2 linked regions of the Funiculus sociatus GB2-C1 genome follow. The protein of the gene in region 2 interacts with the protein of the main gene of each other region in a pairwise test. Links are inferred from orthologs where the notes say so. Each region holds a gene or a part of one and is shown on either strand. Other genes may lie near its edges.

Evidence for each region.
Region 1: the proteins of gyrB (region 2) and gyrA interact in binary tests that used the Escherichia coli proteins (3 or more experiments, as listed by UniProt). The link is inferred for Funiculus sociatus GB2-C1 from one-to-one orthologs.

The regions. Positions count from the first base shown.
Region 1 is NZ_JAMPKJ010000007.1:110,930-114,353, forward strand. Bases 174-3,266 are described here. They hold gyrA (DNA gyrase subunit A), read right to left. Parts: upstream 2,947-3,266; coding sequence 400-2,946; downstream 174-399. Other genes in these bases: lnt (apolipoprotein N-acyltransferase), read right to left, coding at 174-375. Also shown: more of lnt, read right to left, coding at 1-173. UniProt on the Escherichia coli protein: A type II topoisomerase that negatively supercoils closed circular double-stranded (ds) DNA in an ATP-dependent manner to maintain chromosomes in an underwound state.
Region 2 is NZ_JAMPKJ010000005.1:100,695-103,932, reverse strand. The notes cover bases 320-3,226. They hold gyrB (DNA topoisomerase (ATP-hydrolyzing) subunit B), read left to right. Parts: upstream 320-754; coding sequence 755-2,698; downstream 2,699-3,226. Other genes in these bases: NDI42_RS04270 (type IV pilin-like G/H family protein), read left to right, coding at 3,007-3,226; miaA (tRNA (adenosine(37)-N6)-dimethylallyltransferase MiaA), read right to left, coding at 320-582. Also shown: more of miaA, read right to left, coding at 1-319; more of NDI42_RS04270, read left to right, coding at 3,227-3,238. UniProt on the Escherichia coli protein: DNA gyrase negatively supercoils closed circular double-stranded DNA in an ATP-dependent manner to maintain chromosomes in an underwound state.

The sequences.
Region 1 (3,424 bases), on a different replicon or contig from region 2:
TGCGATCGCTAAACTCGCCAGCCACGGAACTCCTAACCACGTCATCGGGTGAATCCCGGTAATCCAAAATAAAGCTACGCCGTGATAGCCGATTCCCCAAAGTAAAGGCAAAAGGAGATCCGCCCAACCCCCCTTAAAAAGAGGGGCTGCAAAAGGTAAAAGAAAGAATTTTCGTTTCTTTTGCTCTTTTACTTCTAACTTTTTCCGTTCTTCGACAACCAAAACCCACAGGGGCGCTAAGGCAATCCAAGCAAAAAACCACGCACCTACTGGTGCGGTGGTTAACCCCATCAAGATACCACTAGCTAAGGCAATGAGTGAACGCCAAGAAATGCGCTTTGTCAAAGCAGGAGGAAGGCGAAATATGTTTAACATCATTCATCCTTCCTCCTTCATGGTTTATTCTTCTGGAACTTCTTCCTCATCACCAGTAGAGGGGGGAACTAAAGCCGCCGCCGCGATCGCATCATCCTCATCAAGTCGTTGCACTCTCACCCCTGTTGCCATTCTTGATTGCAGGGAAATCGCATCTGTTGCTTGACGGATGATAATGCCTCGGCTTGTCACCATCATTAGCTCATCACCTTCATTGATCGTTCGCAGAGCAGCTAGTTTATCGTTAGGCTTGCGGAACTTAGTAGCAACTAATCCCATCCCAGCGCGATTTTGCAGCCGGAATTGACCAACTGGCACCCGTTTCCCATATCCGCCTGTTGTAATTACTAGCACCCACGGCCCGTTACCGTTGAGGATGGGAGCGTCTTCCGCTGGTTCCGCTTCTTCAATCTCCGCTATTTTGGCGACTACTTGACTTGGCAGTATATCCATGCCTATCAGTTCATCTCCAGTGCGGAGAGCCATTGCTCTGACTCCGCGAGTAGCGCGACCCAAGGGACGCAGTTGCTCGTGATTAGTGCGGAAGTGAATTGCCATGCCTTGGCGCGATCCGATGATGATGCTATCATCCACTCTAGCGCGTCGCACCCACCGCAATTGATCTCCCTCTTCTAAGGAGATGGCGATTAAGCCATTGGAGCGGATGTTACTGAAAGCAGCTAATTCTGTCTTTTTGATGTAGCCGCCTTTAGTTAGCATTACCAGGTATTCTTCCCGGCTAAATTCGCTCACCGACACGATTGAGGTAATTTTTTCGTCGCGGGGGATGGGCAGCATTTGCACGATGGGGATACCCCGTGCTGTGCGAGAAGAAGCTGGGATTTGGTAAGCTTTGAGGCAGTAGACAACCCCGCGATCGCTAAAGAATAAAACGCTATCGTGGTCACAGCAGGTGAGGAAATGTTCAACCCCATCATCCTCTTTCATGCCAGTACCTTTTTTACCTCTGGTGTTGCGGCTTTGCGCTTCAAAGGTGTTAACTGGCATCCGCTTGAGATAACCTTGTTCTGTTAGCAGAATCAAGGCTTTTTCGTTGGCGATTAAGTCGGTGTCGTCAATTTCACCTTCCGCGTGTTCGATGACGGTGCGGCGAGGTGTCGCGTGGACGGTTTTGATTTCCGTCACCTCGGTTTGGATGATTTCTAAGATACGTTCGCGACGTGCCAAAATATCTTGCAAATCGGCAATCTGCGCTTGTAACTCATCGTGTTCTAAGCGAATTTTCTCAGCTTCCAGTGCAGTTAGTCGCCGCAACTGCATCTGTAAAATTGCATCCGCTTGCGCCTCAGAAAGCCCGTAGTTGTCAATCATCTGCGTCTTTGCCGTTGGTGTGTCGGCGGCGCGGCGGATCAACTCAATCATCTCATCTAGGTGCAACAAGGCAATCAGTAACCCTTGCAGCAGATGATCTCTTTCTTCTGCTTTCCGCAGTTCGTAGCGGGTGCGGCGGGTGATGCACTCAATCCGGAAATCTAGGAAAACAGTGAGGAACTGTCTGATTGTGAGCGTTTGGGGTTCCCCATTCACCAGCGCCAGCATATTCGCCCCAAAGTTGGCTTGCAGGGGCGTTTGCTTGTACAAGTTATTGAGGACAACGCGGGGATAAGCGTCTCGCTTGAGTTCGATCACGATTCTCATCCCATCGCGATCGCTTTCATCCCGAATATCTGCAATTCCTTCCAGCTTCTTATCATTCACCATGTCGGCGATTTTCTCAATCAACGCTGCCTTATTCGTTTGGTAAGGCAACTGAGTGATAATAATCGCTTCCCGATCCGGTCGTCCCCGATGTTCAATGGTGTCTATTTCAGCGACACCCCGCATCGTAATCGATCCGCGCCCAGTTGTATAAGCTTCCTTAATCCCAGATACTCCCAGAATCTGCGCTCCTGTGGGAAAATCTGGCCCCGGAATATACTGCATCAACTGGAGGTCGGTAATTTCTGGATTCTGGATTAGCGCCATTAACCCATCAATCAACTCTCCCAGATTGTGCGGTGGAATGTTCGTTGCCATCCCCACCGCAATACCACTGGAACCATTGAGCAACATTTGGGGAATGCGCGACGGTAATACCAGCGGTTCTTGCTGGGAACCATCGAAGTTATCCCCAAAATCTACAGTTTCCGACTCAATATCCTGTAAAAGGGCGGCACCTGTGAGGGATCTTAGGCGGCATTCAGTGTATCGCATTGCCGCGGGCGGATCGTTGTCAACTGAACCAAAGTTGCCGTGTCCGTTAATCAGGGGGTCGCGCATGGAGAAATCCTGCGCCATCCGTACCAAAGCATCGTATACCGCAGTATCACCGTGGGGGTGGTATTTACCCAGCACTTCTCCCACCACCCTTGCACACTTGCGGAAAGGACGATCGTGGGTAAGCCCCAGTTCGTGCATTGCGTAGAGAATGCGACGATGTACGGGTTTCAGACCATCCCTGGCATCTGGCAGCGCCCTACCGACAATTACGCTCATTGCGTATTCCAGGTAAGACCGGGACATCTCATTCCCTAAATCCGTTGGGATAATCCGCTCCTGGGAAGTGGTCATACTATGAAAAAGCTCCAAAAATGTAGAAGAATGGCAGATAATACGCAAAAAATTGCGATTATTTCAGCCTTAATTCTAAAGAATGACAAATTATATGAAAATTTTATCACATTTTGGCTTTTATTGGGCGTTAGTCATTGACAATTGGTGTGTCGAAAAACTCCTCCCCAACCCTCCCCGAAACAGGAACCGAACAGGATTATCTTACGTCCGCTGTGCGTGCGGGGAATGAGGGTTTTTATTGATTGGTCGCTATGGCGAGAAAAGTGATCAGCCTAATGCGCGATCTCATACTGACAAAGCAATAGCTGCTGATGAATATTGACCAATGACTATTCTGCGATCGCTTCTTGTTGAGTCTTGAGTTGAGAAGCAATCAAAGGTGCTTTGGGTGCGAGAAAGAAGCCAATCAAACTAGCGAACAAGATTGGCGTTAAAGGGCTGATATTGGCAAGTTTCGTCAGCAATAAAGTGGTAC
Region 2 (3,238 bases):
GCGGCGGGTGAGATCAGAGCGATCGCAATCTAACCCAATTTGCAAAATGGGATAATCGGGTGGGTTCTCTCCTTGCTGCTCGGAGATGGCACGACCAGTCACATAATATACTTCTAAGGCACGTAACGTCCGCACAGGATCGTTGGGATGAATTTTCTTTGCCGCGGCTGGATCGACTTGTTGCACAAAGGCGTAAAGTTGAGTTTGACCGAGAGAGGAAAGTTGCGATCGCAATTCCTTATGCGGTGCCACCCTGGGAATCTTTAACCCCTTAACCACAGAATTGATGTAAAGTCCAGTACCTCCAACCATTACCAAAGGAGCAGGTACACAAGCAATCAAAGCTTGCGCCTGCTGCTGGTAATCTGCCACAGTTAACGTTTCCGTGGGATCGCAGATATCAATTAAGTAGTGTGGCACCAACTTTTTATCCGTCTCACTTGGCTTAGCTGTCCCAATATCAAATTCGCGGTACACTTGACGCGAATCAGCACTGAGAATCGCCGAACCCAGCCGCTGCGCCAAAGCCAAACCTAGCCCAGACTTACCCGTTGCCGTTGCACCACAGATTACGATGAGCATCTAACTCCTCGCCTCTAACTTTACCCGGTTATTCATGGGTATATCCCCTAGACAAATCGCTCTTTATATTGACCTACAGCCGCTTTGAAAGCTTTTATGTTACAATTTCGGAGTGTTTTTCCCTTTTTGGAGTCCCGGTAGGGTTCCAAGCCATTATTGGAGAATCCTTTTCATGACGAGCAGTTACAGTGCCGATCAGATTCAAGTTCTGGAAGGTTTAGAACCAGTCCGGAAACGACCGGGGATGTACATCGGTTCCACTGGACCCCGTGGACTTCACCATCTAGTTTACGAGGTAGTGGACAACTCGGTTGATGAGGCTCTGGCTGGCTACTGCACTCATATTGAGATAGACATCAACGCCGATGGTTCTGTCACAGTTACAGACGACGGGCGAGGCATTCCCACAGATACTCATCCTACCACTGGCAAATCAGCCTTAGAAACGGTGATGACAGTGCTGCACGCCGGAGGTAAGTTTGGTGGTGGCGGCTACAAGGTTTCTGGTGGTTTGCATGGTGTCGGTATTTCAGTAGTGAATGCCTTGTCCGAGTGGGTAGACGTGACCGTTTGGCGGGAGAAGCGGGAGCATACCATGCGCTTTGAGCGCGGTATTCCTGTCACAGAACTGAAAGCCAAGCCAATTAAAGAAGCCAAAACAGGCACCTCAATTAGTTTCAAGCCAGATTCGCAGATTTTTGTGACTACTGGCATTGAGTTTGATTACACCACCTTGGCGAGCCGTCTGCGGGAGCTTGCTTACTTAAATGCGGGTGTCAAAATCACCTTTACTGACAACCGCCTGGAATTGGTTAAGGGTGGAGAGCCCAGAGTAGAAACCTACTGCTACGAGGGAGGTATTAAAGAGTATATCGCCTATATGAATAGCGATAAGCAGGCTCTCCACGAAGAAATTATCTATGTATCCGGCGAACGCAACAATGTGCAGGTAGAGGTGGCGTTGCAGTGGTGCGTTGATGCTTATACAGACACTCTGCTGGGGTTTGCAAATAATATTCGCACAGTTGACGGCGGTACTCACCTGGAAGGGTTGAAGGCGGTGTTGACTCGGACATTGAATGCGATCGCTCGCAAGCGCAACAAAATCAAAGAAAATGAACCGAACCTCGGCGGAGAGAATGTCCGCGAAGGTTTAACGGGCGTGATCTCCGTCAAAGTCCCCGATCCGGAATTTGAAGGACAAACTAAAACCAAACTCGGTAACACCGAAGTTCGGGGAATCGTTGATTCTCTGGTAGGCGAAGTTCTAACAGAATATTTAGAGTTTCGTCCAAACGTTGGCGATGCGATTCTGGAAAAAGCGATTCAAGCTTTCAAAGCCGCCGAAGCAGCGCGTCACGCACGAGAATTAGTGCGCCGCAAATCGGTTTTGGAATCTTCTCCTTTACCGGGTAAATTAGCCGATTGCAGTACGCGAGATCCCTCAGAATCTGAAATTTACATCGTAGAAGGGGACTCAGCCGGAGGAAGTGCCAAACAAGGACGCGACAGACGCAACCAAGCTATACTCCCATTGCGCGGTAAAATTCTCAACATCGAGAAAACCGACGATGCCAAAATCTACAAAAACACCGAAATCCAGGCGCTGATTACTGCACTGGGGTTGGGTGTCAAGGGTGAGGAGTTCGATGCTTCTCAGCTGCGCTATCACTGCATCGTGATTATGACTGACGCTGACGTAGATGGGGCGCACATTCGGACGCTGTTATTGACGTTCTTCTATCGTTATCAACGGGCGCTGATTGAGCAGGGTTACATCTATATCGCTTGTCCTCCACTATATAAGGTAGAACGGGGACGCAATCATTACTATTGCTATAGCGATCGCGAACTCAACAACCTGGTGCAAAACGAGTTCCCCGCCAATGCTAATTACACCATCCAGCGATTCAAAGGCTTGGGTGAAATGATGCCGCAACAGTTGTGGGATACTACCATGAACCCGGAAACTCGCACCCTCAAACGGGTGGAAATTGAAGACGCTGCTGAAGCCGATCGCATCTTTACCGTCTTAATGGGCGATCGCGTCGCACCCCGCCGCGAATTCATCGAAACCTACGGTTCTCGCCTTAACCTCGCCGATCTAGATATCTAGATTACCTGAGTTGTAGAACGCCATCAAATCCTCACCGCCTGTAGCCATCAGGCGGTGAATTTTTCTCTTGTTGCGATTTACACAGTTGTCGGTTGAAACCAGGCGACGCAAGTGTTACCTAACAAATCCTTCAGAAGGTTGGATTTGGTTCCAATAAACCAAACTACGCTCGTTTATCCTGTGGTAAAACAATATCAAAAAAATAAAATATACTAATTTATGTGCTACTTATAAATACTGAACTCCCAAAAGTAACGAAAAAACCTTAAAATATTCCCAAAAAATTATTAAGGAATTGCCAAAACATAATGATTTACTTTAACGTTCCAGTTAAGGGCTTGTTTGTTGCATCCAGCGTACTGATAGCAATGGGCAGCACTCTAGCTATATCGGTAAGTACCCAAGCCACAATTCCCACCTTCATTGCTCAAACTAAACCTGCACCACAAACAGACGCTGCTAAACAGCAGCTTTTGGGGCAATGGCAAACTAAAGATCCAGAATCGGGAGATTTGGTTACATTTATTTTCGCACCGGAAG